Regions from separate parts of the Acidovorax sp. PRC11 genome, predicted to be linked through region 1. Evidence: predicted binding sites of a transcription regulator. Region 1 holds the regulator's gene; each other region holds the start of a gene.
What was found. Region 1 encodes FNR, which switches genes on or off when oxygen is low (the NO sensors DNR and NnrR bind a similar motif). Its sites were predicted from a motif close to TTGATNNNNATCAA; they were not measured.
Positions count from the first base shown of each region.

Region 2: the regulator FNR is predicted to act here: its motif matches at 4,739-4,752, upstream of cyoA (ubiquinol oxidase subunit II).
Region 3: the regulator FNR is predicted to act here: its motif matches at 2,336-2,349, upstream of Q9R47_RS19375 (hemerythrin domain-containing protein).

Region 1 covers NZ_JAUZUQ010000016.1:125-9,880, forward strand. The annotation lists partial or broken gene Q9R47_RS17360 (sulfite exporter TauE/SafE family protein) at 1-452, opposite strand, end outside; gene hemN (oxygen-independent coproporphyrinogen III oxidase) at 499-1,881, opposite strand; gene fnr (fumarate/nitrate reduction transcriptional regulator Fnr) at 2,076-2,795, shown strand; gene Q9R47_RS17375 (hypothetical protein) at 2,917-3,204, opposite strand; gene Q9R47_RS17380 (FixH family protein) at 3,272-3,577, opposite strand; gene ccoG (cytochrome c oxidase accessory protein CcoG) at 3,676-5,124, opposite strand; gene ccoP (cytochrome-c oxidase, cbb3-type subunit III) at 5,251-6,186, opposite strand; gene Q9R47_RS17395 (cbb3-type cytochrome c oxidase subunit 3) at 6,179-6,358, opposite strand; gene ccoO (cytochrome-c oxidase, cbb3-type subunit II) at 6,371-7,000, opposite strand; gene ccoN (cytochrome-c oxidase, cbb3-type subunit I) at 7,018-8,457, opposite strand; gene ccoS (cbb3-type cytochrome oxidase assembly protein CcoS) at 8,522-8,659, opposite strand; gene Q9R47_RS17415 (cation-translocating P-type ATPase) at 8,659-9,756, opposite strand, start outside.
Region 2 covers NZ_JAUZUQ010000006.1:253,581-263,336, reverse strand. The annotation lists gene Q9R47_RS09480 (SURF1 family protein) at 1-406, opposite strand, end outside; gene cyoD (cytochrome o ubiquinol oxidase subunit IV) at 471-905, opposite strand; gene cyoC (cytochrome o ubiquinol oxidase subunit III) at 908-1,540, opposite strand; gene cyoB (cytochrome o ubiquinol oxidase subunit I) at 1,533-3,539, opposite strand; gene cyoA (ubiquinol oxidase subunit II) at 3,596-4,642, opposite strand; gene Q9R47_RS09455 (MFS transporter) at 4,920-6,254, shown strand; gene tolA (cell envelope integrity protein TolA) at 6,480-7,535, opposite strand; gene Q9R47_RS09445 (ExbD/TolR family protein) at 7,612-8,037, opposite strand; gene tolQ (protein TolQ) at 8,078-8,785, opposite strand; gene ybgC (tol-pal system-associated acyl-CoA thioesterase) at 8,782-9,204, opposite strand; gene Q9R47_RS09430 (pyridoxal phosphate-dependent aminotransferase) at 9,230-9,756, opposite strand, start outside.
Region 3 covers NZ_JAUZUQ010000020.1:15,352-25,107, reverse strand. The annotation lists gene Q9R47_RS19395 (S-layer protein) at 1-178, opposite strand, end outside; gene Q9R47_RS19390 (phosphoadenosine phosphosulfate reductase family protein) at 433-1,056, shown strand; gene Q9R47_RS19385 (CsbD family protein) at 1,281-1,499, shown strand; gene Q9R47_RS19380 (hypothetical protein) at 1,607-2,185, shown strand; gene Q9R47_RS19375 (hemerythrin domain-containing protein) at 2,416-2,931, shown strand; gene Q9R47_RS19370 (hypothetical protein) at 2,989-3,324, opposite strand; gene creD (cell envelope integrity protein CreD) at 3,321-4,730, opposite strand; gene creC (two-component system sensor histidine kinase CreC) at 4,888-6,336, opposite strand; gene Q9R47_RS19355 (response regulator) at 6,536-7,231, opposite strand; gene Q9R47_RS19350 (MarC family protein) at 7,234-7,869, opposite strand; gene Q9R47_RS19345 (SDR family oxidoreductase) at 7,884-8,633, opposite strand; gene Q9R47_RS19340 (dienelactone hydrolase family protein) at 8,770-9,459, shown strand.

The DNA.
Region 1 (9,756 bases):
GACCGGCCGGCGCGCTCCACCCAGGCGGGCTGCCGCGCCTGCAGCGCCATGAGCACGCCCCAGGCCAGCATGGCCACGTGCAGCAGGGTCCACGCGGGGCGCAGCGCGGCGGATTGCTGGGTGAGCCAGGCGAGCCGGTCCATGGCCAGCGCGGCCGTGGCGCCGGCCAGCGCGTAGCCGGCCAGGCGCGCGAGGTGGAACCACGCCGCCCGCACGACACCCCCTCCCGGGCCGGCAATGCCGGCACGGGCTCCGGCAGCGCCCCCCGTCTGCGGGCCGGCCACCGGCGCCACGGCCATCCACTGCACGCGGCGCCCGTCCCGGCGTCCTGCGCCCGCGCCCGCGCCCGCGCCGCCGATGATCGCGCCGCAGGGTGCCGCGCACATCGCGAGGCAGTGGGGTCCGCCCGCCAGTCCCATGGCGAAGGCCGTCCAGATCAGGGCATCGGGCATGGTGCGGCTCGGCGGTGCTCGGTCGCTCGAAGGCGTGCGCGGCGGCTCAGATGATCCGCGAGAACCGGGCGCGCGTGCGGTCGGCCTGCAGGTAGCGGTCGAACACCATGGCGACGCCGCGCACGAAGAACCAGCCCATTTCGGTCACCGTGATGCCATCGTCGCCCAGCGTGACCAGGCCGTCCCCGGCCATGCCGCCCAGCACTTCCAGCTCGGCCGCGAAGTAGCGGCGGAAGTCGATCAGCCACGACTGCTCCATCGGCTCGAACAGCACTTCGCCCTGGCACATCAGCGCCATGATGACCGAGCGCCGCACGAGGTCGTCGCGCGTGAGCGCCAGGCCGCGCACCACCGGCAGGCGGCCCTGGTTGATCAGGTCGTAGTACTCGTCGAGCGTCTTGGCGTTCTGGCTGTAGGTGGCGCCCACGCGGCCGATCGCCGAGACGCCCAGCGCGATGAGGTCGCAGTCGGGCTGCGTGCTGTAGCCCTGGAAGTTGCGGTGCAGCCGTCCCTGGCGCTTGGCCACGGCCAGTGCGTCGTCCGGCAGCGCGAAATGGTCCATGCCCACGTACACGTAGCCCGCGTCCTGGAAGGCGTTGAGCGAGCGCGACAGCATCGAGACCTTGGCGGAGGCCATCGGCAGCTCGGCCGACACGATGCGCCGCTGCGGCTTGAAGCGCTCGGGCAGGTGGGCATAGGCATAGAGCGCGATGCGGTCGGGCCGCAGCTCTGCCACCTGGGCGAGCGTGCGGTCGAACGATTCGGGGGTCTGCCGGGGCAGGCCGTAGATCAGGTCCACGTTGATCGACTCGAAGCCGATCCGGCGCGCCTCCTGCACGAGCGCGAACACCTGCTCGGCGGGCTGCACGCGGTGCACGGCCTTCTGCACGGCCGGGTCGAAATCCTGCACACCGAAGCTCAGCCGGTTGAAGCCGAGCTGCGCGAGCCTGGCGAGCCGCTGCGCGTCCACCGTGCGCGGATCGACCTCGATCGAGTATTCGCCGCCGGGCACGAGCGTGAAGCTGCGCCGCAGCATGTTCATGAGTTCCTGCAGCCCGTCGTCGCTCAGGAAGGTGGGGCTGCCGCCGCCGATGTGCAGCTGGCTCACGGCCTGGCCCGGCGCGCAGTGGGCCATGTGCAGATCGATCTCGCGGCTCAGGTAGCGCAGGTAGACGTCGGCGCGCTCGGGATGGCGCGTGATGATCTTGTTGCACGCGCAGTAGTAGCACAGCGATTCGCAGAACGGGATGTGCACGTAGAGCGAGAGCGGCACGGCCTTGGCGGCCGAGCCGAGCCGGCGCTGCTGCAGGGCCAGCACGTACTCGTCCGGGCCGAAGGCCTCCACGAAGCGGTCGGCGGTCGGATAGGAGGTGTAGCGGGGCCCCGGCACGTCGAAGCGGCGCAGAAGCTCGGGAGTCACAGCGTTCATGGTGCGGAATTCCTTGTCGGTCCACAATGTGCACCAGGTGCCGCGCCCGCGTCCTTGACATCGGTCAAGCATTTGGAAGCGTGTCGCTGCCACAATTGACGCATCACAGTTGTATGCCACATTGACCGCGTGTCCACTCCGTACACGGCAGTCGTGCAGTGGCCGGAATGCCTCGAAGGGAAGGCCACTCATCCATGAATCCTCACACCATCAAGGTCGCCTGTTCGAACTGCAACCTGCGCGAACTCTGCATGCCGCTCGGCCTGAACGACCAGCAGCTGCAGCGCATCGACGACATCGTGGCCACGCGCCGCAAGGTCAAGCGCGGCGCCACGCTGTTCCGCAACGGCGAGGCCTTCACGTCGCTCTTCGCCATCCGCACGGGATTCTTCAAGACCTGCGTGGCCACCGAGGACGGGCGCGACCAGGTGACGGGCTTCCAGATGGCCGGCGAGATCATCGGGCTCGACGGCATCGTGAGCGACCACCACACCTGCGATGCCGTCGCGCTGGAGGACGCCGAGGTCTGCGTGATGCCTTTCGACCGCATCGAGGAGCTGTCGCGCGAGGTCACCGCGCTGCAGCACCACGTGCACAAGATCATGAGCCGCGAGATCGTGCGCGAGCACGGCGTGATGCTGCTGCTCGGCAGCATGCGCGCCGAGGAGCGCCTGGCCGCGTTCCTGCTCAACCTCGTGCAGCGCCTGCATGCGCGCGGCTTCTCGCAGTCCGAACTGGTGCTGCGCATGACGCGCGAGGAGATCGGCAGCTACCTGGGCCTCAAGCTGGAGACCGTGAGCCGCACGTTCTCGAAGTTCGTCGAGGAAGGCATCGTCGAGGTCAAGCAGCGGCACGTGCGCATCGTCGAGCCGGATGCGCTCAAGCGGATAGTCAACAGCCAGGCTTGCCACTGACATCCCCCTGAGGCGCCGGTGGCCGGGCGAAGCCCGCTCCACGGCGTCTGCCGGCATGGCCTGCTCCGCGGCCTTTTGGCGGGTGAGGCAATGCGTGTTCGACGACCGTGCTTTGTGCGCATCACTGCATGAACTTGCCGCATTCCAGCGGGCGCTCCCCCGTGGGCACGGGGCAGCGGTTGAGTTCGAACGGCGACATCGACAGCAGCGTGGTGAGCGCGCCCGAGAGCATGCACAGCGCCCAGAACACGAAGAACGCCACCGTGTAGACGCCCTCGCGCGAGAGGGCGAGGGGCTGGTCGGCCCAGTGCAGGGCGGCCGGGTCCACGAAGGCGAACACCACCATTTCGATCAGGCCGGCCACCAGGAAGGCGGGCCAGGCGATCCACATCAGGCGCTGGGCTTTCATCGCGATCTCCTCCTTTGCGTTGCATCTGCTGCTACCGGAAGCGGCGGCCCGCCGGGGCGAGGCCACTTCAGCGCGGCTGGTCCTGCTGCGGCGTGGCGGCGTGGTTGCGTGCCTTCATCGCCGGCTCCATGCCGGCACGCGCGCGTTCCCGCGCGAGCGTGCGGTTGATCTCGATGCCCTGGCGGTAGTAGTCCTCGGCCACCACCGGGTCGGGCTGGCGCACGGCGAGCCATGCGGTGGCCGTGCCGGCCACCACCACGATCGCGGGGCCCGCGATCACCATCCACACGTGGCCGAACTTCCACCAGGGTTGGGCTGCCGTGCCGGCCGCGCTGCCGCCGGCCGTCGCCGCTGCATGGGTTGCTGTCGTCATGATCTGGCTCCTTCTTCCTCGTCGCGCGCCCATCACACCATGCGGTCGCGGGGCACGCCAATACCGAATAACACCAATCCCCACCCTCTGCATGCCGCTCAGCGCGGCACGAGGAAGATGGACTTCTCGCGCACGTGGGCATGCGTGCCCAGTGCCTCGATGTCGAACGCCACCGGATGCGATCCCGGCGCGGCCGAGCCGTAGGGGATCTGCAGCCGCACGGCCACCCAGCGCGACTGCGCCGCGCCGATCTCCAGTTCGGCGTCGGACGCCACCACCAGCCCTTCCATGCCCGTGGCCGCGATGCGGTAGCGCTGGGGCGCCTCGGTCGCGTTCATGATCTGCAGGCTGTAGACGTTCTCCAGCCGCCCGCCCGCGACGATGCGCGAGAGCGCCGCGCGGTCGCGCACCACGTCCACCTTGAGCGGCGTGCGCAGCGCCAGGCTCGTGATCATGCCGGCGCTGAGCGCCACCAGCACGGCGGTGTAGATGAGCACGCGCGGCCGCAGCACGCGGCGCAGCATCTGCGACTGCGTCCAGCGGTTCGCCACGCCGTTCTGCGTGGAGTAGCGGATGAGCCCGCGCGGGTACTTCATCTTGTCCATCACGGTGTTGCACGCATCCACGCAGAGGCCGCAGCCGATGCATTCGTACTGCAGGCCGTTGCGGATGTCGATGCCCACCGGGCAGACCTGCACGCACAGAGTGCAGTCGATGCAGTCGCCCAGGCCCTTCGCGCGGTGGTCCACCGACTTGTTGCGCGGGCCGCGCGGCTCGCCGCGCGCGTCGTCGTAGGTGACGACGAGGGTGTCCTTGTCGAACATCGCGCTCTGGAAGCGCGCGTACGGGCACATGTACTTGCAGACCTGCTCGCGCAGGAAGCCAGCGTTGCCGTAGGTGGCGAAACCGTAGAACGCCACCCAGAAGAGCTGCCACGATCCCTGCAGCGCCATCACCTCTGCGCCCAGTTCGCGGATCGGCACGAAGTAGCCCACGAAGGTGAAGCCCGTCCATGCCGAGACGGCGATCCAGAGGAACTGCTTGAGCGCCTTCTTGCGGACCTTCTCGAAGGTCCAGGGTCCGTTGTCGAGCCGCAGGCGCGCGCTGCGGTCGCCCTCCACCTTGTGCTCGATCCACATGAACATCTCGGTGTACACCGTCTGCGGGCAGGCGAACCCGCACCAGAGCCGGCCCGCCACCGCGGTGAACAGGAAGAGCGAGAGCGCCGAGATGATGAGCAGGCCCGTCAGGTAGATGAAGTCCTGCGGGTAGAGCACCAGCCCGAACAGGTAGAAGCGCCGCGCGCCGAGGTCGAACAGCACCATCTGCCGCTCGCCCCACTGCAGCCACGGCAGACCGTAGAACACCAGCTGCGTGAAAGCGACCATGGCCCAGCGCCAGCGCGCGAACACGCCGGCGATGGACCGCGGGTAGATCTTCTTCTGGGCTTCGTAGAGGGAGACGACTTCGGCCTGTGCCGATCCGCCGTCCGCCGGAACGGGGGCGATCGGGATGACCTTGCGCGGCTGTCCGTCAGGGGGCTTCATGGGGTTCTGCTTTGCTTTGCCGGCCGGCGGTCTCGTGTCGTGGGAGCGGGTCGTTGCGCATCGCGCATCGGGGCCGAAAAGGGAGCGGCGCGCCGGCCGGCGGCGCTCCCCGTGCGGTCCCTTCGTTCAGCGGGCCGGAGCGGCCGCTGCGGTGTTCGCGCCCGGCCGGTTGGAGAGGCCCCACACGTAGGCGGTGAGCACGCCGATCTGCGCATCGGTGAGCTTGCCGGCCTGCGCGGGCATCTGGTTCGTCTTGCCGTGGTTGATCATGGCGGTGATGGCACCCTCGCCCCAGCCGTGCAGCCAGACATCGTCGGTCAGGTTGGGCGCGCCCAGCGCGGTGTTGCCCTTGCCGTCCATGCCGTGGCAGGCAGCGCACGCCGTGAACTTGGACTTGCCCAGCGAGGCGCGCAGCGAATCGTGCGGGCTGCCCGACAGGCTCAGCACGTAGTGCGCGAGGTTGCGCACGTCCTCGGGCGAGCCGACGGCCGCGGCCATGGGCGGCATCATGCCGATGCGGCCCTTCTCGATCGTCTCGCGGATGTTGGCGGGCGCGCCGCCATGCAGCCAGTCGCCGTCGGCCAGGTTCGGGAAGCCCTTGCTGCCGCGCGCATCGGAGCCGTGGCACTGCGAGCAGTTGTTCATGAACAGGCGCTCGCCGATCGCCATCGCCTCGGGGCTGGCGGCAGCCTGCTCGGTCGACATCGCCGCGAAGCGGGCATACAGCGGCTCCAGCTCGGCCTTCGCCTTGGCCATCTCGTTCTCGTACTCGCCGCGCTGCGACCAGCCCAGCTGGCCGGTGAAGCGGCCGAGGCCGGGATAGGCGGCCAGGTAGCCCAGGCCGAACACGATGGTGATGACGAACAGCCACATCCACCAGCGCGGCATCGGGTTGTCCATCTCGGTGAGGTCGCCGTCCCAGACGTGGCCCGTGGTGTTGTCCGCACGCGGCTCGACCTTCTTGCGCGAGGTGATCCACAGCAGGATGAGGCAGCCGGCGATGCCGCCGAGGGTCAGCGCGACGACGTACACCGACCAGAAATTGTGGGTGAAGTCACTCATGGTTCTTCTCGTTCTTCAAAGAATTCAGGGGAGCGTCCTGCTCGGCGAACGGCAGCTGCGCGGCCTCCTCGAAACGGGACCGGTTGCCGCGCGAGAACGCCCAGACCAGGATCCCGAGGAAGAGCGCGAACGAAACCAGCGTCGCGATGATGCGCACCGTGGTGATGTCCATGGCGGCCTCCCGTTACTTGAGCGCGCGGCCCATGACCTGCAGGTAGGCCACCAGCACGTCCAGCTCGGTCTTGCCCTTGACCTCTTCGGCCGCGCCGGCGATCTGCTCGTCGGTGTAGGGCACGCCGGCCACGCGCAGCGCCTTCATGCGGGGCGCGGCGACGGACGGGTCCACCGCGGTCTTCTCCAGCCAGGAATAGGCCGGCATGTTGGACTCGGGCACCACGTCGCGCGGGTTGTTCAGGTGGATGCGGTGCCACTCGTCGCTGTACTTGCCGCCCACGCGGTGCAGGTCCGGGCCCGTGCGCTTGCTGCCCCACTGGAAGGGGTGGTCGTACACGAACTCGCCCGCCACCGAGTAATGGCCGTAGCGCAGCGTCTCGGCGCGGAAGGGGCGGATCATCTGCGAGTGGCAGTTGTAGCAGCCCTCGCGCAGGTAGATGTCGCGGCCCAGCAGCTGCGTGGCGGTGTAGGGCTGCACGCCCTCGACCGGCTCGGTGGTCGACTTCTGGAAGAACAGCGGCACGATCTCCGCCAGGCCGCCGATGGCCACCACCAGCACGATCAGCACGATCATGAGGAAGTTGTTGGTCTCGATCTTCTCGTGGGAGAAACCGGCTTTTGTCGTTGTGTTGTCGGACATGAAAGCGCTCCAGGGGTTCAGGCGTGGGCGGGTGCCACGGCCGGGATCTGCACCTTGACCGAGCGGCCGGCCATGGCGGTCTTCCATACGTTCCAGGCCATCACCACCATGCCCGCGAGGTAGAGCAGGCCGCCGGCGAAGCGGATGACGTAGAAGGGATAGGTGGCCTTGACGCTCTCGACGAAGGTGTAGGTGAGCGTGCCGTCGGCATTCACCGCGCGCCACATCAGGCCCTGCATGACGCCGGCGATCCACATGGCGGCGATGTAGAGCACGATGCCGATGGTGGCCATCCAGAAGTGCAGCTCGATCGCCTTGATGGAGTGCATCTTCTCGCGGCCGAACAGGCGCGGCACGAGGTAGTACAGCGAGCCCATGGTGATCAGGCCGACCCAGCCGAGCGCGCCGGCGTGCACGTGGCCGACGGTCCAGTCGGTGTAGTGGCTCAGGGCGTTCACCGTCTTGATGGACATCATCGGGCCCTCGAACGTGGCCATGCCGTAGAACGACAGCGACACGATCAGGAAGCGCAGGATGGGGTCGTCGCGCAGCTTGTGCCAGGCGCCCGACAGGGTCATGATCCCGTTGATCATCCCGCCCCAGCTGGGGGCCAGCAGGATCAGCGAGAACACCATGCCCACGGACTGCGTCCAGTCGGGCAGCGCGGTGTAGTGCAGGTGGTGGGGGCCGGCCCACATGTAGGTGAAGATCAGCGCCCAGAAGTGCACGATCGACAGGCGGTAGCTGTACACCGGGCGGCCGGCCTGCTTGGGGATGAAGTAGTACATCATTCCCAGGAACCCGGCGGTGAGGAAGAAGCCCACGGCGTTGTGGCCGTACCACCACTGCACCATCGCGTCCTGCACGCCGGCATAGGCCGAGTAGCTCTTCATCCAGCCCGCTGGCACTTCCGCGCTGTTGACCACGTGCAGCAGAGCCACCGCGAGGATGAAGCCGCCGAAGAACCAGTTGGCCACGTAGATGTGGCGCACGCGGCGCTTGCCCACGGTGCCGAAGAACACGATCGCGTACGACACCCACACGAGCGTGATCAGGATGTCGATGGGCCATTCGAGCTCGGCGTATTCCTTGCCCGTGGTGTAGCCCAGCGGCAGGCTGATGGCCGCGGCCACGATCACCGCCTGCCAGCCCCAGAAGGTGAACGAGGCGAGCCGGCCCGCGAACAGGCGCACCTGCCCCGTGCGCTGCACGACGTAGTAGCTGGTGGCGAACAGCGCGCAGCCGCCGAACGCGAAGATCACCGCGTTGGTGTGCAGCGGACGCAGGCGGCCGTAGCTGAGCCACGGAACGCCGAAGTTGAGTTCAGGCCAGGCGAGCTGGGCGGCGATGAGCACGCCGACCAGCATGCCGACCACCCCCCACACGACGGCCATGATTGAAAACTGCCGCACGACCGTGTCGTTGTAGTGCGCGGCGTTCGAGACAGAAGAATCCATCGGGCACCTCTTTGGTTTGCTTACAAATTCTGACGAGAGGGAGGCAGGGAGCATTTGACGAGCATCAATCGTCCCGAAGAATGCGTTCGCCTTCCTGCTCGACGTTCTCGAACTGGCCGCGGTCGATGGCCCACCAGAGGCCCACGAGGATCAGCAGCACGAGCACGACGGACAGCGGAATGAGCAGGTAGAGGATGTCCATCACACGGCTCCCTGCGCGAGCGCTGCGCCGGCCTGCGGCACGGCCGCGCCCGGTGCGGTGGCCGGGGTGTCCGGCCCGTTGCCCTCCCCGCGCCCGCTGCGTGCGAGGCGCGCCGCATTGGCCACCACCAGCAGCGAGCTGAGCGCCATGCCCAGGCCCGCGAGCCAGGCCGGCATCCAGCCCGCCACCGCGAGCGGCACGCACAGCGCGTTGTAGGCCGCGGCCCAGGCGAGGTTCTGCCGCACCACGCGCAGCGTGCGCCGCGCGAGCCGCACGCTGCGCTCGACCATCGCGAGCCGGTCGCCCATCACCACGAAGTCCGAGCGCGAGCGCGCGAGCGGCACGGAGCGGCCGAAGGCGAACGACACGTGCGCGCCAGCGAGCACCGGCCCGTCGTTGAGCCCGTCGCCCACCATCGCCACGCGGTGCCCCGCGGCCTGCAGCGCGCGCATGCGGTCGAGCTTGTCCTGCGGCGAACAGTCGCCCCGCGCCACCGCGATGCCCGCGCTCGCGGCCACGCGCGCCACGGCATCGGCCCGGTCGCCGGAAAGCAACTCGACCGCGATGCCGGCACCGCGCAGGCGGGCGATCACGCCGGCCGCATCGGCGCGCAGGTCTTCACGCCAGTCGAAGCGCGCGATCTCGGCGGGCCAGGCTGCGTGCGGCGTGCCGTCCGCGTCGACCACCGCAGCCGTGCCTTCCGGCAGCGGCTCCGCGCACAACGCCATCTGCTGCACTGATTCAGGCTCGCTCTCCGCCGCCCGGCCGAGCCGCAGCAACGCGGGCGCGAGCCGGCCTTCGCCATCGTCCACGCGCGCGACGAGGCCCTGCCCCGCCACCTCGCGCACGTCGCTCACTTTCCAGCGCGCAGCGGCGCCCTCGCCGTGCGGCCCGGCCGCTTCCACCAGCGCGCGCGACAGCGGATGCAGCGAGTGCCGCGCCAGCGCCGCCGCCAGCCCCAGCGCATCGGCCGGCGCGAAGCCCGGCGCCGGGTGCACGCCGGCGATGCGGATGCCGTCCTGCGTGAGCGTGCCGGTCTTGTCGAACACGACCGTGTCCACGGCCGCCAGGGCCTCCAGGCCCTGCAGATTGCGCAC
Region 2 (9,756 bases), on a different contig from region 1:
CCGCCGCCGCCGAGGGGACTGCATCGGCCGCGGCGAGCGCGTCGCCGCCCGGCAGCCAGCGCGCGCGCTGGTCCTGCGGCACGAAGCCGCGGTTCACCAGCACCTGCGTGCCGTCGGCCTGCTGCAGCGGGGTCATCACCCAGAACCCGGCGCCCAGTTCGGTGGTGGCCTGGGCGAGTACCGTCCGGTCCGCGAGCCAGCGGCCGGTGGCCTCCACGGGCAGGTATTCGTAGCGCGCGGCGTCGATCTGCGGCCATTGGGCCGGAGGCGGCACGGGCACCGGCGCGGCATGCACGCGCTGGTCCACGCGCTCGATCAGCGCGAGCTTCCAGGCCCGGCGCTGCACCTGCCACGTGCCCAGGGCCATGAAGCCCAAAAACAAGGCGATGCCCACCAGGATGAGCATCGCCTTCAGGAGGGGAGAGCGCCGGCGCGGGCCGGCCTCCGTACTGCCTTGCACCACCGTGCCGTCAGGGCGCGTTGTTCACCGGCGGGGGCAGCGGCGCGGTGGATGCGGGCATGGTGTGCTCCGGCATCATGTTCGTGTTCATGTGGAACATGACCCACAGCGTGCCGGCGATGGCGATCGCCACGAACACCACGGTGAAGATGGTGGACAGCATGGTCCAGCCGCCCTCGACCTTGCCGTTCATGTGCAGGAAGCACACCATGTGCACGAGGATCTGCGCCACGGCGAAGGCGCCCAGCACCAGCACGGCCGTGCTGCGGTCGGAGATCACCTTGGCCATCACGAGCCAGAACGGGATCGCGGTGAGGATGATCGAGAGCACGAAGCCGGTCATGTAGCCGGAGAAGGTGCTGTGCGGGCCATCGTCGTGGTGGTGGCCGTCGTGCCCGTCGTGGGCATGGGCATGTGCGTGTGCGTGCGAATTCTGTGCGGACATGGTTACAGCACCCCCATCAGGTACACAAAGGTGAAGACGCCGATCCACACGACGTCCAGGAAGTGCCAGAACATCGACAGGCACATCAGGCGGCGGTTGTTGGCGGGGATCAGGCCGTGCTTGCCGATCTGGACCATCAGCACCACCAGCCAGATCAGGCCGAAGGTGACGTGCAGGCCGTGGGTGCCCACCAGCGTGAAGAAGGCCGACAGGAAGGCGCTGCGCTGCGGGCCGGCGCCTTCGTGGATCAGGTGGTGGAACTCATAGAGCTCGAGGCCCAGGAAGCACAGGCCGAACAGGCCGGTGATCGCCAGCCAGCCCAGCGTGCCGCGCACGTTGCCCTTTTGCTTCTGCAGCATCGCGAAGCCGAAGGTGATGGACGACAGCAGCAGGAAGGCCGTGTTGATGGCCACCAGCGAGAGGTCGAACAGCTGCGCGCCGGTGGGGCCGGCCGCGTAGCTGCGGCCCAGCACGCCGTAGGTGGCGAACAGCGCCGCGAAGATGAGGCAGTCGCTCATCAGGTAGAGCCAGAAGCCGAGCGCGGTGCCGTTCTCTGGATGGGGCTCCTCCGCGAGATGGTAGTCGCGGGCAGCCAGGGCGCCTGCGGCGCCTGCTTGGTAACGGATATCAGACATGGGAGCGGGCGAGTTGGAGTGTGCGGGCTTCTTCGGTCTTGTTGACTTCATCGGCAGGGATGTAGAAGTCGCGCTTGTAGTTGAACGTGTGGATGATCGCGGCCAGCACGATGCCCAGGAACGACACGCCCGCGAGCAGCCACATGTGCCAGATCAGCGCGAAGCCGAGCACCAGCGAGAAGCCGGAGATCACCGCGCCCGCGCCGGTGTTGGCCGGCATGTGGATCGGCTGGTAGCCGGCCAGGGGACGCTTGTAGCCGTGCTTCTTCATGTCCCACCAGGCATCGATCTCGTGCACGTAGGGCGTGAACGCGAAGTTGTACTGCGGCGGGGGCGACGACGTGGCCCACTCCAGCGTGCGGGCGTCCCACGGGTCGCCCGTGAAATCGCGCAGTTCGTCGCGCTTGAGGTAGCTCACCACCAGCTGGATCAGGAAGCAGGCGATGCCCAGGGCGATGATGCCGGCGCCGATGGCGGCGATGATGAACCAGATCTGCAGCGACGGGTCTTCGAAGTGGTTGACGCGGCGCGTCACGCCCATCAGGCCGAGCACGTAGAGGGGCGCGAACGCGACCCAGAAGCCCACCACCCACAGCCAGAAGGAGCGCAGGCCCCAGGTGCGGTCGAGCTTGTAGCCGAAGGCCTTCGGGAACCAGTAGTTGATGCCGGCGAACAGGCCGAACAGCACGCCGCCGATGATCACGTTGTGGAAGTGGGCGATCAGGAACAGGCTGTTGTGCAGCACGAAGTCGGCCGGGGGCACGGCCAGCAGCACGCCGGTCATGCCGCCGATGGCGAAGGTGGCCATGAACGCGACGGTCCACATCATGGGCAGCTCGAAGCGGATGCGGCCTTTGTACATCGTGAACAGCCAGTTGAAGATCTTCGCGCCCGTCGGGATCGAGATGATCATCGTGGTGATGCCGAAGAACGTGTTCACGCTCGCGCCGGAGCCCATCGTGAAGAAGTGGTGCAGCCACACGAGGTAGGACAGGATGGTGATCACCACCGTGGCGTACACCATCGAGGTGTAGCCGAACAGGCGCTTGCGGCAGAAGGTGGCCACCACTTCGGAGAAGATGCCGAAGGCGGGCAGCACCAGGATGTAGACCTCGGGGTGGCCCCAGATCCAGATCAGGTTCACGTAGAGCATCGGGTTGCCGCCGAAGTCGTTCGTGAAGAAGTTCGTGCCGACGTAGCGGTCGAGCGACATCAGCACCAGGGCGGCCGTCAGCACCGGGAACGAGGCCACGATCAGGGCGTTGGTGCACAGCGAGGTCCAGGTGAAGATGGGCATCTTCATCAGGTTCATGCCGGGCGCGCGCATCTTGATGATGGTGACGATCAGGTTGATCCCCGAGAGCGTCGTACCCACCCCCGCGACCTGCAGCGCCCATATGTAGTAATCCAGCCCGGTCCCCGGGTTCTGCGCCCCCAGGTTCGACAGCGCCAGCCAGCCGGAGGTGGAGAACTCGCCCAGGAACAGCGAGATCATCACCAGGATGGCGCCGGCCGTGGTCATCCAGAAGCTGAAGTTGTTCAGGAACGGGAAGGCCACGTCGCGCGCGCCGATCTGCAGCGGCACGACGTAGTTCATCAGCCCGGTCACGAGCGGCATCGCCACGAAGAAGATCATGATCACGCCGTGGGCGGTGAAGATCTGGTCGTAGTGGTGTGGCGGCAGGTAGCCCATGTTGTCGCCGAAGGCGATGGACTGCTGCAGGCGCATCATCACCGCGTCGGCGAAGCCGCGCAGCAGCATCACGATGCCGAGGATCATGTACATGATCCCGATCTTCTTGTGGTCGATGCTGCACACCCAGTCGCGCCACAGCGGGCCCCACAGGCGGAAGCGCGTGACCGCGGCGAAGACGGCGAGGCCGCCCAGCACCACGGCGATGAAGGTCCACAGCACGATGGGCTCGTGCGCCATCGGCACGGAGTCCCAGGTGAGCCGTCCCAGGGCCCAGTGGGAGGCGGAGATTTGTTCGGAGGACATAACGGGTCTCTTCTGAAGGGGGCCTGCGCCGCTCGCGCGCAGCAGGCCCTACAGGGTCATTGCGGGGTGGGGGCGCGCGTGGCGTCGCGCGTTTCCAGGGAGGCGATCACACGGGCGGAGTTCTCGGCCGTGCACACGTCCTGCGGCAGGTTCAGGCCCACGGCCTTGAGGTAGGCCTCGCCGCCGTTCGCGTCGATGGCCATCATGTGGTGCATGCACATCTTGCCGTCTTCCACGCAGCGGTTGAGCACCTTGTCGTAGAGGCCGGCCTCGACCGACGCGAATCGCTCCACGGGGTTGCGCTCGCTGGGCTTTGCCAGGGCCAGGTACGTCTTGGCATCGAGTGCCTTGCCGGTGCCCTTCACGTCGGCGACCCACTTGTCGAAATCACCGTCCTTCAGGCCGTGGAACTTGAACGTCATGCCCGAGAAGCCCGGGCCGCTGTAGTGCGCCGAGAAGCCGTGGTAGACGCCCGCCTTGTTGATGATGGCGTTCAGCTCGGTCTGCATGCCGGGCATGGTGTAGATCATGCCGGCCAAGTCCGGCACGTAGAACGCGTTCATCGTGGACGTGGACGTGAGCTTGAAGACGATGGGGCGGTCCACCGGGGCGGCCACTTCGTTCACCGTCGCGATGCCCTGCTCCGGGTAGAAGAACGCCCATTTCCAGTCCATGGCCACGACCTGGATCTCCAGCGGCTTGACGCTGGCCGGCAGCGGCCGGGCGGCGTCGATGCGGTCCAGGGGCCGGTAGGGGTCGAGCTTGTGGGTGCTGATCCAAGTCAGCGCGCCCAGCGCGATGATGATCATGAGCGGCACCGTCCAGATCACCAGCTCCAGCGTGGTGGAGTGGTGCCAGTCGGGATCGTAATCGGCCTCGGTGTTGGCCTGGCGGTACTTCCATGCGAACAGGAAGGTGAGCAGGATCACCGGCACGATGATGATCAGCATCAGCAGCGTCGCGGTGACGACGAGCTGGCCTTGCTGCGCGGCGACGTCGCCCGCCGGATTGAGGACGACGGCCTTGCTGCAGCCGGCGAGGCCGGCAGCCAGGGCGGCCGCGCCGAGCCATGCGGGCCCGCGGAGTTTCATGGTTTTCGACATGCTTGGGGTGGGCGTAACAAAAGCGCGTTTAGGGCAAACGCGGATTACAGGATGGGGCAAATGTAATACGTTGGTGGGCCGTGTCGATTGGACATTTTGTCCAAGGTCAAAGCGCGGGCCTCCGGTATGCGCTGGCGCGGCCTGCGGGCCGATGGGCGCAAAACCATGGGAGTGTAAGGGTTTGTCCGACCCCCGGTAGGGGAAAAGTCGCCTTGTAGGGGGGCGAACCGAAGAGTAGAACGGAAGCCGTGTTCAGCATGAATCCAGGAGCTTTCATATGAGTGGGTCAGCCGCTACCTATCCTTCCGGGGATTTCCATCACGAGGAATCCCTGTCCCATGCGGACACCCATGAAGAAGCATCGCCCGGCGACATCGCCGTGGGGGTGATCATCGGCCGGTCGTCCGAGTATTTCGATTTCTTCGTCTTCGGGCTGGCGTGCGTGCTGGTCTTCCCCTCCTATCTGTTCCCGTTCCTCTCGCGGCTCGACGGCACGCTGATGGCGTTCGCCATCTTTGCGCTGGCGTTCGTGGTCCGTCCGATCGGCACCGCCATCTCCATGGCCGTGCAGCGGCGCTGGGGCCGCGGCACCAAGCTGACGATCGCGCTGTTCCTGCTGGGCGCCTCCACCGCCGGCATGGCCTTCCTGCCGAGCTACAACAATGCGGGCCAGGGCGCCATCATCGCGCTCGTCGCGCTGCGGATCGGCCAGGGCCTGGCACTGGGCGGCACCTGGGACGGCCTGCCCTCGCTGCTGGCGATGTCGGCCCCCAAGGAGCGCCGCGGCTGGTACGCCATGATCGGCCAGCTCGGGGCTCCGGTGGGCTTCGTGCTCGCGGCCAGCCTGTTCGCCTACCTCTACAGCAACCTCTCGGTGCAGGAGTTCCTGGACTGGGGCTGGCGCTTCCCGTTCTTCGTGGCCTTCGCCATCAACGTGGTGGCGCTGTTCGCCCGGCTGCGGCTGATCGTGGGCCAGTCGTACACCGACCTGCTGCAGCAGCGTGAGCTGGCGCCCGTCGGCGCGGTGGAGCTCATGCGCAACGAAGGCCGCAACGTGCTGCTGGGCGCCTTCGCCGCGCTGGCGAGCTTCGCGCTCTTCCACATGGTGACGGTGTTCCCGCTGTCCTGGATCTCGATGTATTCCGAGCAGTCGATCGTCCACGTGCTGGGCGTGCAGATCGCGGGCGCCTTCTGCGCGGCGCTGGCCATCGTGGTGTCCGGCAGCCTGGCGGACCGGGTGGGCCGCCGCAACACGCTGGGCGTGATGGCCTGCCTGATCGGCCTGTTCAGCCTCGTGACGCCCTGGCTGCTGAGCAGCGGCACGACCGGCAACAACATCTTCATCATCGTCGGCTTCATCCTGCTCGGCCTGTCGTACGGCCAGGCGTCGGGCACCGTGACGGCGAACTTCTCGCCGCGCTTCCGCTATACCGGCGCGGCCCTGTCGGCCGATCTGGCCTGGCTGGTGGGCGCTGCGTTCGCTCCGCTGGTGGCGCTCGGCCTGTCGGCCAAGTTCGGCCTGGTGGCCGTGTGCGTCTACCTGCTCTCGGGCGCGGTCTGCACGCTCCTGGCGCTGAAGATCAACCGCTGGATCGAACGCCGCGAGGCGTAAGGCGGGCCCCCGGATGCGCCGGCGGGCGCGTCCGCATCCCGCCATTGCAGGAACTGCCTCCTGCGTCGTGCCGCACATCGACGGGTCCTGTTCAACGACGGGGCCCGTTTTCACGGGTGCGGGAAGAACGATCCGTCAGGGTGGGCCGGGGCGTGCGGCACCCACGGGGCGCGCGGCGTGTGCATGGCCGTTCCGGGACCGGACAGGCGGCCCGGGCTGACCGGCTCAGTCCTTCGGCCGGAATCCGATCGACAGCGATGACGGCACGCGGCCGTCCACGTCGCGCGGCAGGGTGTCGGTCTTCTCGAGCGCGCGCACCACGGCGTCGTCCCAGGACTTGTTGCCGCTGGACTTGGTGATGCGGATGCCCACGATGGTGCCGTCCGGCGATGCGCGCACTTCCACCTGGGTGTTCAGGTTGTCCGAGATCGCGTCCGGGTAGACGATGTTCGGCCGCACCTTGGCCGCGACCTTGCCGCCATAGCTGCCCGACGGGCCGGAACTGCGCTGGGCGTTGCCGGTGGCGGTCTCGCCGCCCGTGGCGCCTGCCATGCCCTGCATGCGGCGGATGTTCTCCTGGCGCTGCGCTTCCAGGCGCTTGGCTTCGGCCGCATCGGCCTTGCGCTTTTCCTCGGCTTTGCGCTTGTCTTCGGCCTGCTTCTTCTGCAGCTGCTCCTGCCGTTCCTTCTCGGCCTGCTGTTTCTCCAGCTTGTCCTGCTTCTCCTGCTGCTCGCGGCGTTCCTTCTCGCGCTGCTCTTTCTCGCGCTGCTGCTGCTGCTGCTGCTGCTGTTCCTTCTCGCGCTGGGCCTTTTCCTTCTGCTGGCGTTCCTTCTTGTCCTGCTCGGCCTGTTCCTTGCGCTCGCGCTCCTTGCGGTCGCGCTCGGCCTGGAGCTGGCGCTCCTTCTTCTCCTGTTCGAGCCGCTTCTTCTCGCGCTCGATGGCGATGTCCGCCTCGCTGGGCGCGGCGGCGGCCTTCGGGGGGGGGGGGGGGGGGGGGGGGGGGGGGGGGGGGGGTGCCGGGGCAGGCGGCGGAGGCGGCGCGGGTTGCGGCACCGGCACCGGCGGTGGCGGCGGGGCGACCGCGGCCGGGGCGGCCTGCTGCGGCAAGGGGGACCAGATCTCGGCCTCGATGGCGGGCTGGTCCGCACTGGTCTTCCAGTTCACGCCCCAGGTCAGGGCGCCGATGAGCGCGGCGTGGACCAGAACCGCCAGCGCGACGGCGCGCAGGCGTCCCGGCGGACGCGTGGGGGCGAACTGGTCTCGGTCGTTGTGGGCGTGCATCGCGTTCGGAAACGGCTCCGGAAGGGGCGCGGCGAAAAAAGGGGAAACGGGCTGAGCGGTGGAGACGCGGGTGCGCCTAGCCGCCCGACTTGACAGTGAGGCCCACGCGCTGCACGCCCGCGCGCTGCAGCGCATCCATGGCCTTGACCACGGATTCGTAGGTCACGCCCTTGTCGGCGGTGATCAGCACCGGCGTGCCTTCTTCCTGCGTGGCCTGCCAGGTCTTGGCGGCGGCGCCGAGTTCCTTGAGCGTCACCGGGCGTTCGAGGTCGCCCGTCTTGAGCTGCAGGCTGCCGTCCTTCTGCACGATCACCTGCCCGAAGGACTTGGGCGGCTTGGCGCCCTTGCCGACGGAGGGCACGTCGATGCGGCTGGGGGTGAGCATGGGCGCGGTCACCATGAAGATGATGAGCAGCACCAGCATCACGTCGATGAACGGGACCATGTTGATCTCGTTCATCGAGCGGCGGCGGCTGCCGCCGCGCGAGGCCATGGTGGGCATGGGAGGGGATTCCTTGCTGCGGGCGGAAAGGGGCGGCCGGTCAGTGGCCCGATGCGGAGGCGGGCGCCGGGTGCGCGCCCAGGTTGCGCTGCAGGATGTTCGAGAATTCCTCGATGAAGGTTTCCTGGTGGATCGCCACGCGGTCGATGTCGCGCGCGAAACGGTTGTAGGCGACCACGGCGGGGATGGCGGCGAACAGGCCGATGGCGGTGGCCACCAGGGCTTCGGCGATGCCGGGCGCCACGGTGGCGAGCGTGACCTGTTCCATGCCCGCGAAGCCGGTGAAGGCGTGCATGATCCCCCAGACGGTGCCGAAGAGGCCGACGTACGGGCTCACCGAGGCGACCGAGCCGAGGAAGGAGAGGCTGGATTCGACCACGTCCATTTCGCGCTGGAAGCTCGCGCGCATGGCGCGGCGCGCGCCGTCGAGCAGCGTGCCCGGGTCGGTGATGCGGCGTTCGCGCAGCTTCTGGAACTCGCGCATGCCGCTCGCGAAGATGCGCTCCATGGGACCGGCGCTCTTGGCGTTCTGCGCGGCGCTCGCGTACAGGTCGTTCAGGCTGGTGCCCGACCAGAACTCGCGCTCGAAATCGTCGTTGAGGGAGCGCACGCGCTTGAGCGCGAACAGCTTGCGGAAGATGGCGGCCCAGCTGGCGACGGACACGCCGATCAGCAGCGCCATGACGAGCTGCACCACCCAGCTGGCATTGAGCACCAGGTGCAGGATGGACATGTCTTGCGAATTCATGATGGTGAGAGTTGTTCCAGAAGGTGGCCGGGAATGCGGGCCGGGCGCAGGGTGGCGCCGTCGACCCATCCGATGCGGACGGTGCCCTCGCAGAGCAGCACCGCATCCGATTGTGTCATGTGCTCCGTTTTCAGGAGCGCCCGCTGGCGTATTGTCAGCGATGCCTTCCCGCTTTCTTCGAGCACGGCCGTAACAATCAGTTCATCGTCGAGCCTCGCGGGACGCAGATAGCGGACCCGTGCGTCGGTTACGACGAACATCCCGCCCGTGAGTTCCCGCAATTGCTGCTGCCCGAGCCCGAGGGAGCGCAGCCACTCGGTGCGTGCGCGCTCGAAGAAGCGCAGGTAGTTGGCATAGAAGACGATGCCGCCGGCATCCGTGTCTTCCCAGTAGATGCGCACGGGCCATTCGAAGCTCATGGGAGTGCCTGGCGGAGCCGCCGCGTCAGGCCGCCAGCAGCCGGGAGAGCCGGGCGATGGCCTCCTGCAGCTGGGCCATGGAGTTGGCCGTGGAAAAGCGCACGAAGGTTTCGGGCGCATGGCTGCCGAAGTCGCGCCCGGGCGTGACGGCGAGGTGCGCGCGCTGCATCACCTCGTGGGCGAACGCCCAGCTGCCTTCCACGCCGAGGCGCCGCGCGGCGGCGGTGCAGTCGGCCCAGGCGTAGAAGGCGCCGTCCGGCCGCACGGGCACAGGCAGGCCGATCGACTCGAGCGCGGGAATGAAGTAATCGCGGCGGGCCTTGAACTCGGCGCGGCGGCGTTCGTACTCGGCGATGCTCTCGGGCTCGAAGCAGGCCAGCGCCGCATGCTGCGCCACGGTGCTCGGGCAGATGAACAGGTTCTGGGCGAGGCGCTCGACCACCGGCACCATGGCCTCGGGCACGACCATCCAGCCGAGCCGCCAGCCGGTCATGTTGAAGTATTTGCTGAAGCTGTTGATGCTGACGATGTCGTCGCCGATCGCCAGCGCGG
Region 3 (9,756 bases), on a different contig from region 1:
AGTCGTCGGATTGGACGGTGTGCGTGTGCAGGTCGCCAGTGGTCCAGCGTCCCTTCTCGAAGTTGTCGGACGTACCTCCGGAGCCGCCGCAGGCGCTCAGGAGAAGGACCAGCAGGGAGGAGGCGACTGCCACGGGATGGCGCACGGGTTGGCGTGCGCGGAGCGGGGAAATGGACATGGGACGCGGATGTTGTAGAGCGTTGTGGGCGTGCTCCGGCGCACGGCGGCCCCGGAGGCTGGCAATTTGTAACCATGTTGTGTGACTCGACAGTGACATATGGACATGTTTGTTGCGGGAAGGCGGAAGGCCCCTGCGCGCAGCGGGGGCGTCCGGCCGGGTCCGGCGTCCACGGCCGGGCGCGCGGCACAATCCCCACCCTGCCGCCGGTCCTCCATCTCCTTCCCGGCGGGTCACCGGAGCCACGCATTCCCATGAGCAGCATCGACCTCGCACAGATCAACGCCGAACTCGGCCGCAACGCGCAGGGCCTCGTGGACTGGGCCATCGGCCTGGGCCAGCCCGCCATCGTCACCACCAATTTCCGGCCGTTCGAGGCCGTGATCCTGCACATGTGCACGCAGGCCCGGCCGGACATCCCGGTGGTGTGGATGGACAACGGCTACAACACCGAGGCCACCTACCGCTATGCCGACGAGGTGGCGCGCCTGCTGAACCTCGACCTGCGCATCTACCTGCCCAGGCGCTCGCGCGCCCACCGCGAAGCCGTGGAAGGTCCCACGCCCGCGCTGGACGATCCGCGCCACGCCGCGTTCACGGAAGAGGTCAAGCTCGAACCCTTCGCGCGCGCCCTGCGCGAGACGGCGCCCAAGGTCTGGTTCACGGCGCTGCGCGCCACCGACACCGCCGTGCGCGCGCAGATGGATCCCGTGAGCGTCAACCCCGACGGCCTCATCAAGGTCGCGCCTCTGCTGCATTGGAGTTCCAAGGACCTGCACGAGTACTGCAAGGCGCATGGACTGCCGAACAACTTCGACTACGTCGATCCCACCAAGGGCGAGGACAACCGCGAGTGCGGGCTCCACCTGTCGCACTGATGCCTCCAGGCGCCGCTGCGCCATCGAAGACGAAGGGCATGCTCGCATGCCCTTTTTTTATGGCTGGGTGCCCACGTCGCCAGTAGTCCTGGGCTGACGCGGCCATATCCGGCGTACCTACGCGACGGTGACTGGGCGACTCTTACAGTCTCTTCCATCGCAGCCCGCAGGGTTCCACCCCACCGGAGTGGATGGGGCAGCGAGGTACCAAGAGAGGATCGTCCATGAACGAAGACACCATCAAGGGCAACTGGAAGCAATTCACCGGCAAGATCAAGGAGCAATGGGGCAAGCTGACCGACGACGACCTGGACGTCGTGGCCGGCAAGCGCGACCAGTTCCTGGGCAAGCTGCAGGAACGCCAGGGCCTGGCCCGCGACGCTGCCGAGAAGGAACTCAAGGACTGGCAGGACCGCCATCCGGATTTCCGCTTCGACAAGTGATCCCGGCTGTCCAAACTCTCCCCCTCACAACACATCGGCCGCCGGAGCCAACGCTCCGGAAGCCTTCGAAAAAACCAACCCCCCTTCACTGACTTGAGGAGAAAACAATGAAACACGCACGCAATCTGTTCGCCCTGGCCGTCGCCGGTCTGATCGCCACGTCCGGCATGGCCATGACCAAGGAAGAACACAAGGCCGCGGGCGACCGCATCTCCGCCGACTACAAGGCCGCCAAGGCCAAGTGCGACGGCATGACCGGCAATGCCAAGGACGTCTGCCAGAAGGAAGCCAAGGGCAACGAGAAGATCGCCAAGGCCGAACTGCAGGCGCAGTACAAGCCCAGCGACAAGAACACCTACAAGGTCGCCGAAGCCCGCGCCGACGCCGCCTACGACGTCGCCAAGGAAAAGTGCGACGACCTGCAGGGCGACGCCAAGAACGTGTGCCAGAAGGATGCCAAGGCAGCCCACGTGAAGGCCAAGGAAGACGCCAAGGTGGCACGCACCCAGGCCAAGCCCGCCGACTCGATGGCAGAGAAGAACGCCAATGTGGCGGAAGCCAAGAAGGACGCCGCCGAAGAGAAGCGCGAAGCCGACTACAAGGCCGCCAAGGAGCGCTGCGACACGATGAGCGGCGATGCCAAGGACAAGTGCGTCGCCGACGCCAAGCGCATGTACAACCAGTAAGCCACACTGGTGGGAACCATGGCACGCCACGCCATGGTCCTCTGTGGGCCGGATCCTTCCACCAGGGAGGCTCCGGCCTCTTTTTTTGCGTGTGCGGATTCGCTGCACGCCCGGCCTTCGCCACCGCCTGGCTGCCGCCGCGGGAGAAGGCTGACCTGCGTCAAATCCCCGCCGGGTGGCAGCGCCTAAGCTGCATCGCTCACCCGAAGCCCCAAGGATTGGAGAGACGCATGGCCGCATTGCAATGGTCGGAGGGCCTGGCCCTCGACCTGCCCCTCATGGATGAAACGCACGAGGAATTCGTCGCGCTGCTGGCCGCCGTCCAGGAGGCGGACGACGGGGCCCTGCTGCCCGCGTGGCGCGCGCTCGTGGCGCACACCACCGGGCATTTCGCGCGCGAAGACGCCTGGATGGCCGCCACCCGCTTCGCCTCCGGCAACTGCCACAGCCTGCAGCACAAGGTGGTGCTGCAGGTCATGGGCGAGGGCACGGCCCGCGCCGAAGCCGGCGAGCCCGCCGTGCTGCGCCACATGGCCAGCGAACTGGCGGTCTGGTTCCCGCAGCACACCCAGACCATGGATGCCGCGCTGGCCCTGCACCTGCGCCGCGTGGGCTACGACCCTGCCAGCGGCACCGTGCATGCGCCGGACGCGCTGCCGGCCGAGCCCATCCACGGCTGCGGCGGCGCATGCTCCAGCGATCCGGCCGGGGCGGAAGCCGAGAGCCGGGTCGCTGCCGCGGCCTGAGTCGGTCATCCAGGCGGCAGGCCGCAGGGCGGATACCGCGCAGCAGCGTTGCCACGCTCACACGCGCGACCGTCCCAGGCGCAGCGCCGCCATGCGCCACGACAGGACGCGGAGGGCCTGCGTGAAGACCGGGCTGCGCATCGGGCGCATGCAGACCGTCCGGAGCACGGCCTGCTTCGCGGTGCGCAGGGCGTCCTGGTCGCGGGCTTCCCACGCCGCCAGCAAACGGTCGCGGTAGCGTTCGAGCCGGGCAGTCTCCTCCGGGCCGAGAGGCGAAGGTGCCATGGCCGCTCCGGGCATCTGCCATGCCGAGAGATAGCCCGACCAGGCTGCGGTGCCGTGTGGTACGGCGGATGCCGCGATGGAGGGGGTGGAGGCGGTGTTCCCGGTCATCGGCCTGCCTCCGTCCGCGGGGCAGAGGGCAGCGCCCGCCCCCCGGAAGACAGCGCATACCAGTCCAGCCTGCGGGTGGCCACCATCACGAACGCCAGCACCGCGAACAGCGCCAGAGATCCCACCACCAGCGCCGTCTGCTCGAGCTGCAGCAGCAGGTAGAGCAGGCCGTAGAGCAGGGCGATGCCCGCGCCGAACGGCAGGCCGCGCCGCACGCTGCGCAGCATGTGGCAGGCGTAGTAGGCCAGCAGCAGCACGCATGCGCCGGCCGCCGCCGCGTAGGCCGTGCCGAACGGCAGGTGCTCGGACAGGCTCACCAGCAGCAGGAAGAAACTGCACAGGGCGCTGCCCACCAGCAGGTACTGCACCGGGTGCACCCGCAGCCGCTGCAGCAGCTCGAACAGGCCCACGGCCACGAAGGTGAGCGCGATGAACAGCACGCCGTACTTCGTGGCGCGGTCGGAGAGCGAATACGGGTTGACCGGATCGATGAACGACACGCCGAACGCGTCGGCGCAGCCCGCCTCGGCCGTGCCCGGCGGCTCGTAGGGCGCCGCATCGCCCCCGATGTCGCAGAGCCGCCGGCTGGCCGCCACGTCCTGCTGCGCGGTGGTGGCCAGCGCGGAGAGGTGCCAGCGCGCCGTGAACCCGTCGTCGCCGACCGTGCGCTCCGACGGCAGGAAACGGCCCCCGAACGACGGGTGCGGCCAGCTGCTCTGCAACTGCACGTCGGTCGTGCCGCCCAGGGGCACGACCGAGAGCCGCTCGGTCCCCACCAGTTCGAGATCCACCGAGGCACTCAGGGGCTCGCCGCGCCCGCGCAGCGACTCCGGCAGCGGCGTGTGCAGTCCGCGCGTGTAGGTGGGGTGGAAGGTGCCGGGCTTGAGTGCCAGCGGCTGCCCGTCGATCTCCACACGGGCGGCGCGGATGCCGCGGGCATCGCCCACGGCCAGCATGAGGATGGGCGCGCCGCACTGCATGCGCGACCCCTCCACGGTGGCGTGCGGCCGCAGGTCCGCGAGGGTGGCCCAGCGCGCGGTGACGTGCGCCTGGAGGGTATAGGCGTTGACCTGGTGCAGGCCGCGCGCCAGCTGCTGCATCGCGGCGCCCGAGCGCACCTGCAGCGATTCGGGCATGGCGGTGAGCAGGAACTCGCGCCGCTGCTCGGTCGTGCGGCGCTCCTCGCCCTTGCCGGTCACGACGTCCCAGGTTTCCACGCAGGCGCTGTGCAGCATCGGCCCGAGCAGCGTCTGCGGCCCGGCCAGGCTCTGGGCCACGCTGCGGGTGGCTTCGCTGCGGTAGTGCTGCCGGTCGCGCACGGTGTCTTCGACCATGCCCAGCCCGAACAGCAGCAGCAGGGTGACCGCGAACAGCGCGGCGGCTTTGGCGAGAAAGGGACGTTTCAAGGGAAGCTCCTCCGGCAAGTGGTGATGGAGGGGCAGTCTGGGTTCCGGGTGTGAGGGGGAAATGAGGTGTGTGAGGCGGGCGTGAAGTAGCGCGGCGCCGCCACGCGGCTTCCACGGGCCCGCGGGCTGGAGGGCTGGGTGCGTCCGTTTGGGGCCGTCAGCCGCCCAGCACCAGCGTCGCCCGCAGCCCCTGTGCGGTGCGGGCCACGTCGAGCCGGCCCCCGTGCAGTGCCATCACCCGCTTCACGATCGCCAGCCCCAGGCCCGAGCCGCTGCGCGTGCCGTCCGGCCGCGCGGTGGTGAAGAAGCGCTCGCCCAGCCGCGGCAGGGCGTAGTCCGGCACGCCCGGCCCTTCGTCCTGCACGGTGGCGGTGGCTCCGTCCAGCACCACGCGCACCGTGCCGCCCGCAGGCGAGAAGTCGATCGCGTTGTCGACGAGGTTGCCCAGTGCCAGGGTGATGAGTTCGGCCTCCCACGGGCCGCTGCCGCCTTCGCCCTCCAGCTGCAGCCGCACGCCGCGCTGGCGGGCGCGCGCGGCGCACTGGCGCAGGGCAGCCTCGGCGCAGGCGCGCAGGGCCACGGGCGCGGCGCCGGCCTCGGCATGCTGGCGCTGCTCCAGCTTGCTTAGCTCCAGCAGCCGGTCGACGAGGCGCTGCAGCCGCTCGCTCTGCTCCACCACCTGGGCCGCGAACTGCCGGCGGTCGTCCGCGGGCAGGTCGTCCTGCAGCAGCTCGCCCGCGCCGCGGATGGCCGCCACGGGGCTCTTGAGTTCATGGGTGAGGGCGCGCACGTAGCCCTCGATGTAGTCTCGGCCTGCGAGCCGCTCGCGCATGCGGTCCATGGCGCGCGCGAGGTCGCCCAGTTCCCCCGGCACGCGCGGCACCGGGGGCGGCGGGCCCGCGCCCTCGCCCGGTGCCTGCACGCTGCGGGCATAGTCGCGCAGGCGGCGCACGTGCCACACCGTCCAGACGGTGACGGCCACGCCCACGGCGGCCGACAGCGCGAGCAGCAGCAGCCCGCCCTGCAGCACCTTGCGTTCGGCGCGGTCGATGAAGCGCTGCACGGTCCGCGTCGGCTTGGCCACCGTGAGCACTCCGCCGATGCGCCGCTCGCCGCCAGCGCCGTCGATCCAGATGGGCGCGGCCACGTACATCACGCCGCTGGTGTCGTCCGTCTGCACGTCGCGCGTGGCGCGGGCGCCGTATTCGCCGCGCAGCGTGCGGGCCACGTCGCGCCACTGCGAGTAATCGTCGCCCACGGAGCGCCGCTCGGTGTCGAAGAGCACGCGCCCGCGGGCATCGGTCACGTAGATGCGGAAGTCCAGCGTCTGCTTCGACAGCCCCCAGATGGACGCATCGACCGGCCGGGCCGCGTAGCGGCGCACGTGGCGGGCGAAATCGCTGTCCTCCGCGCCGGCCGCCAGGCGCCCACTCGCGAGGTCGTCGCTCGCCAGCTCCGCCAGCAGGTTGGCGGTGTCCACCATCATGTCCTCCATCACCTCCCGCACGCTGGGCTTGATCTCGGCCGTGAACACCCGCAGCACGAAGAACGCCGCGATGCCGTTGATGAGGAAGAACGCGAACAGCAGCCGCAGTCCGAGGCGCATGGGTTCTAACCTCCTTTCCGTGCCAGCGGGGCACTCCAGGCGGGTAATGCCCGCCAGCAGATACCCGGCCGCTCTCCGGCCCACACCGTCAGAAGGCCGCGGAGCAGGCAATGCCAGCGGACGCCGTGGAACCGGCTTTGCCGGGCCACCGGCGGCGTCCGCCCTCGGGGGGATGGCGCGAAGCGCCTCAGGGCGGGCTTCATACCTCCAGGGAATAGCCCATGCCGCGGTGCGTGCGGATGTAATCACGCGCCGGATCGGCCTCGCGCAGCTTGGCCCGCAGGGTCTTGACGTGGGTGTCCACGGTGCGGTCGGTGCTCTCGCTGTCGCTGCCCCAGGCGGCGGCCAGCAAGGCGTCGCGCGTGTGGATGCGGCCCGCGCCGGCGAGCAGGACCGACAGCAGCCGGTATTCGCGCCGCGTGAGCTCCAGCGGCCGGCCGTGCAGGTGCACTCGCTGGCCGGCCAGGTCGTCGTGGAAGGCGCTGCCGGCCGATGGCGAACCCGCCGGAGCCGGCACGGCCGCGGGCCCGGCGGCGCGGCGCAGCAGCGCCTTGGCGCGCGCCGCCAGCTCGCGAGGGCTGAAGGGTTTGGGCAGGTAGTCGTCGGCGCCGAGTTCCAGCCCCAGCACGCGGTCGATCTCCTCCCCGTGCGCGCTCAGCATGAGCACCGGCAGGCCGTGGCCCTGCTGCCGCAGCTCCCGCAGCAGATCCAGGCCGCTGCCGTCGGGCAGGCCCACGTCCAGCACCAGCAGGTCGAAGCGGTGGGAGCGCAGCAGGCTGCGGGCATCGCTCAGCAGCAGGCTGTGGCTCACCGCCAAACCGTCGCGCTCCAGCGCGTAGGCCACCGTGCGCGCGATCGCCGGGTCGTCCTCCACGAGCAGCAGGCGGGCGGCCATGGTCAGCGCGCCACCAGCACGGGGAACAGCTTGCCCAGCCCGTCGGCCATCACCTCCACCGCGAGCGCGGCGAGGATCAGCCCCATGAGCCGCGTCATCACGTTGATGCCGGTCTTGCCCAGCACGCGCGCGATCGGGTCGGCGAGCGCGAAGCACACCGCCGTGGCCAGCGCGATCACCACGCCATAGCCCACCAGCGCGAGGTGCTGCCAGACGGTCTGCGCCCGGTCGGCGTAGATCACCACGGTGGACATGCTCGCCGGCCCGGTGAGCAGCGGGATGGTGAGCGGCACCACGGCGATGCTGTCGCCCTGGGCGGCCTTCTCGGCGCCTTCCTCCAGTTCGTGGGTGTGGGGCTTGGCCTCGGCGGGCTGGGCGTTGAGCATGTTCATCGCGCTGATGAGCAGCAGCATGCCGCCGCCCACCTGGAAGCTCTGCAGCGAGATGTTGAAGAACGCCAGGATCTGCAGGCCCAGCAGCGCGCAGGCCGCGATGACGCAGAACGCGCTGAAGGCCGCCACCTGGATGGTGCGCCGCCGCTGGCGCGGCGAGAACCCGTCGGTGTAGTGGATGAAGAAGGGGACGATGGCCAGCGGGTTCACGATGGCCAGCAGGGTGATGAGCGGCTTGAGGTCCATGGGGGCTTTCCGTGTCAGCGGCCGCCGGAGACTTCCAGCAGGCTCATGGTGGTGTAGCTCGCGGCGTCCGACATCAGCCAGACGATGGATTCGGCCACCTCCTCGGCCGTGCCGCCGCGGCCCATGGGCACCTGGTGGGCGAGGTCGCGCACGCGGTCGGGCAGCCCGCCGCTGGCGTGGATCTCCGTGTCGATCAGGCCGGGCCGCACCGCATTCACGCGGATGCCCTCGGCCGCCACTTCGCGCGCGAGGCCCACCGTCATCGCGTCGATCGCCCCCTTGGCGGCCGCATAGTCCACGTACTGGTGGGCCGCGCCCAGGCGGGCCGCGGCGCTGGAGACATTGACGATGCTCCCGCCGCTGCCGCCTTCGCGGGTGCTCATGCGCCGCACGGCCTCGCGGGCGCAGAAGAAGCTGCCCAGCACGTTGATGCCGAACATGCGCCGCAGCCGCTCGCCGCCCATCTCCGCCACGCGCGAGGGCACGTCCACCACGCCGGCGTTGTTCACCAGGGCCGAAAGCCGGCCCAGCTGCGCATCCACCGCCGCGAAGAGGGCCACGACCTGCGCTTCGTCGGCCACGTCCCCCTGCAGCGCGACGGCCTCTCCGCCCTCCGAGAGGATGCCGTCCACCACGCGCGCCGCCGCGGCCGCGTCGCGGGCGTAGTTCACGGCCACGGCCCAGCCGCGCCGGGCCGCCAGCCGGGCGGTGGCCGCGCCGATGCCGCGGCTGCCGCCCGTCACCAAAACCACTTTTTTGTCCATGGGAGCGTCTCCTGCAAGAATGCCGTGGCGCGATTACAGCACCGCCGGCCCCGGGCGGGCGTGCGCTGCGATCGGTTCTTTTCGCCGCTCCCCGTGCGGGGGGCGCTCACACAGTCAACATCGAAGGAGTGACGACATGGGCAGTTTCGTGGATCTGGCCTCGGCCGACGGTTTCAAGGTACCCGCCTGGGTGGCGAAGCCCGAAGGCCCGGCGCGCGGCGCCGTGGTGGTGCTGCAGGAAATCTTCGGCGTGAATTCGCACATCCGCGCCGTGGCCGACCGCTATGCGGCGGCCGGCTACCTGGCGGTGGCGCCCGCCACCTTCGCGCGCGTGCAGCCGGACGTTGAACTGGGCTACGGCGACGACGACATGAAGGAGGGCTTCGGCCTCAAGCAGCAGGTCGAGGCGCTGCCGGGCGCCGGCGTGCTGCCCGACATCCAGGCGGCCATCGACCATGCGGCGCAGCAGAGCGGCGGCAAGGTCGGCATCGTGGGCTACTGCTGGGGCGGCCTGCTGTCCTGGCGGGCGGCCTGCGAGCTGCAGGGCCTGTCGGCGGCCGCGGTCTACTACGGCGGCGGCATCACGGGCGAACAGGAAGTGGCCCGCACGCCCCGCTGCCCCGTGATCGCGCACTTCGGAAAGCGCGACCACTACATCCCGCTCGACGGCGTGGAGGCCTTCCGCAAGGCGCATCCGGAGGTGGAGGCCCACATCTACGAAGCCGACCACGGCTTCAACTGCGACCAGCGCGGCTCCTACGACGCGCCCTCGGCGGACCTGGCACGCGAACGCACGCTGGCGTTCTTCGCGAAGCATCTGGGCTGAGCTGCCGTCGAAGGGCGCTTCAGAGGCCCGCCCTCGGGCCTTTGAAACCGGCGCAGCGTCACCCGTCAGAAGGCCGCGGAGCAGGCCAAGCCAGCAGACGCCGTGGAACCGGCTCTGCCGGGCCACCGGCGTCCAGCCCCTCGCCAGAGCCGAGGGGCGTTCGTCCCGTCCATGCCCGCGCAGGCGGGCATGGAGCCGCGGTCCTCACTCCGCCCTGCCCGCCATGCGCAGCATGGCGAGAGCGGGGGCTGAGTGCCGCGGCTCCAAGCCTGCCTGCGCAGGCTTGGACGTGCACGA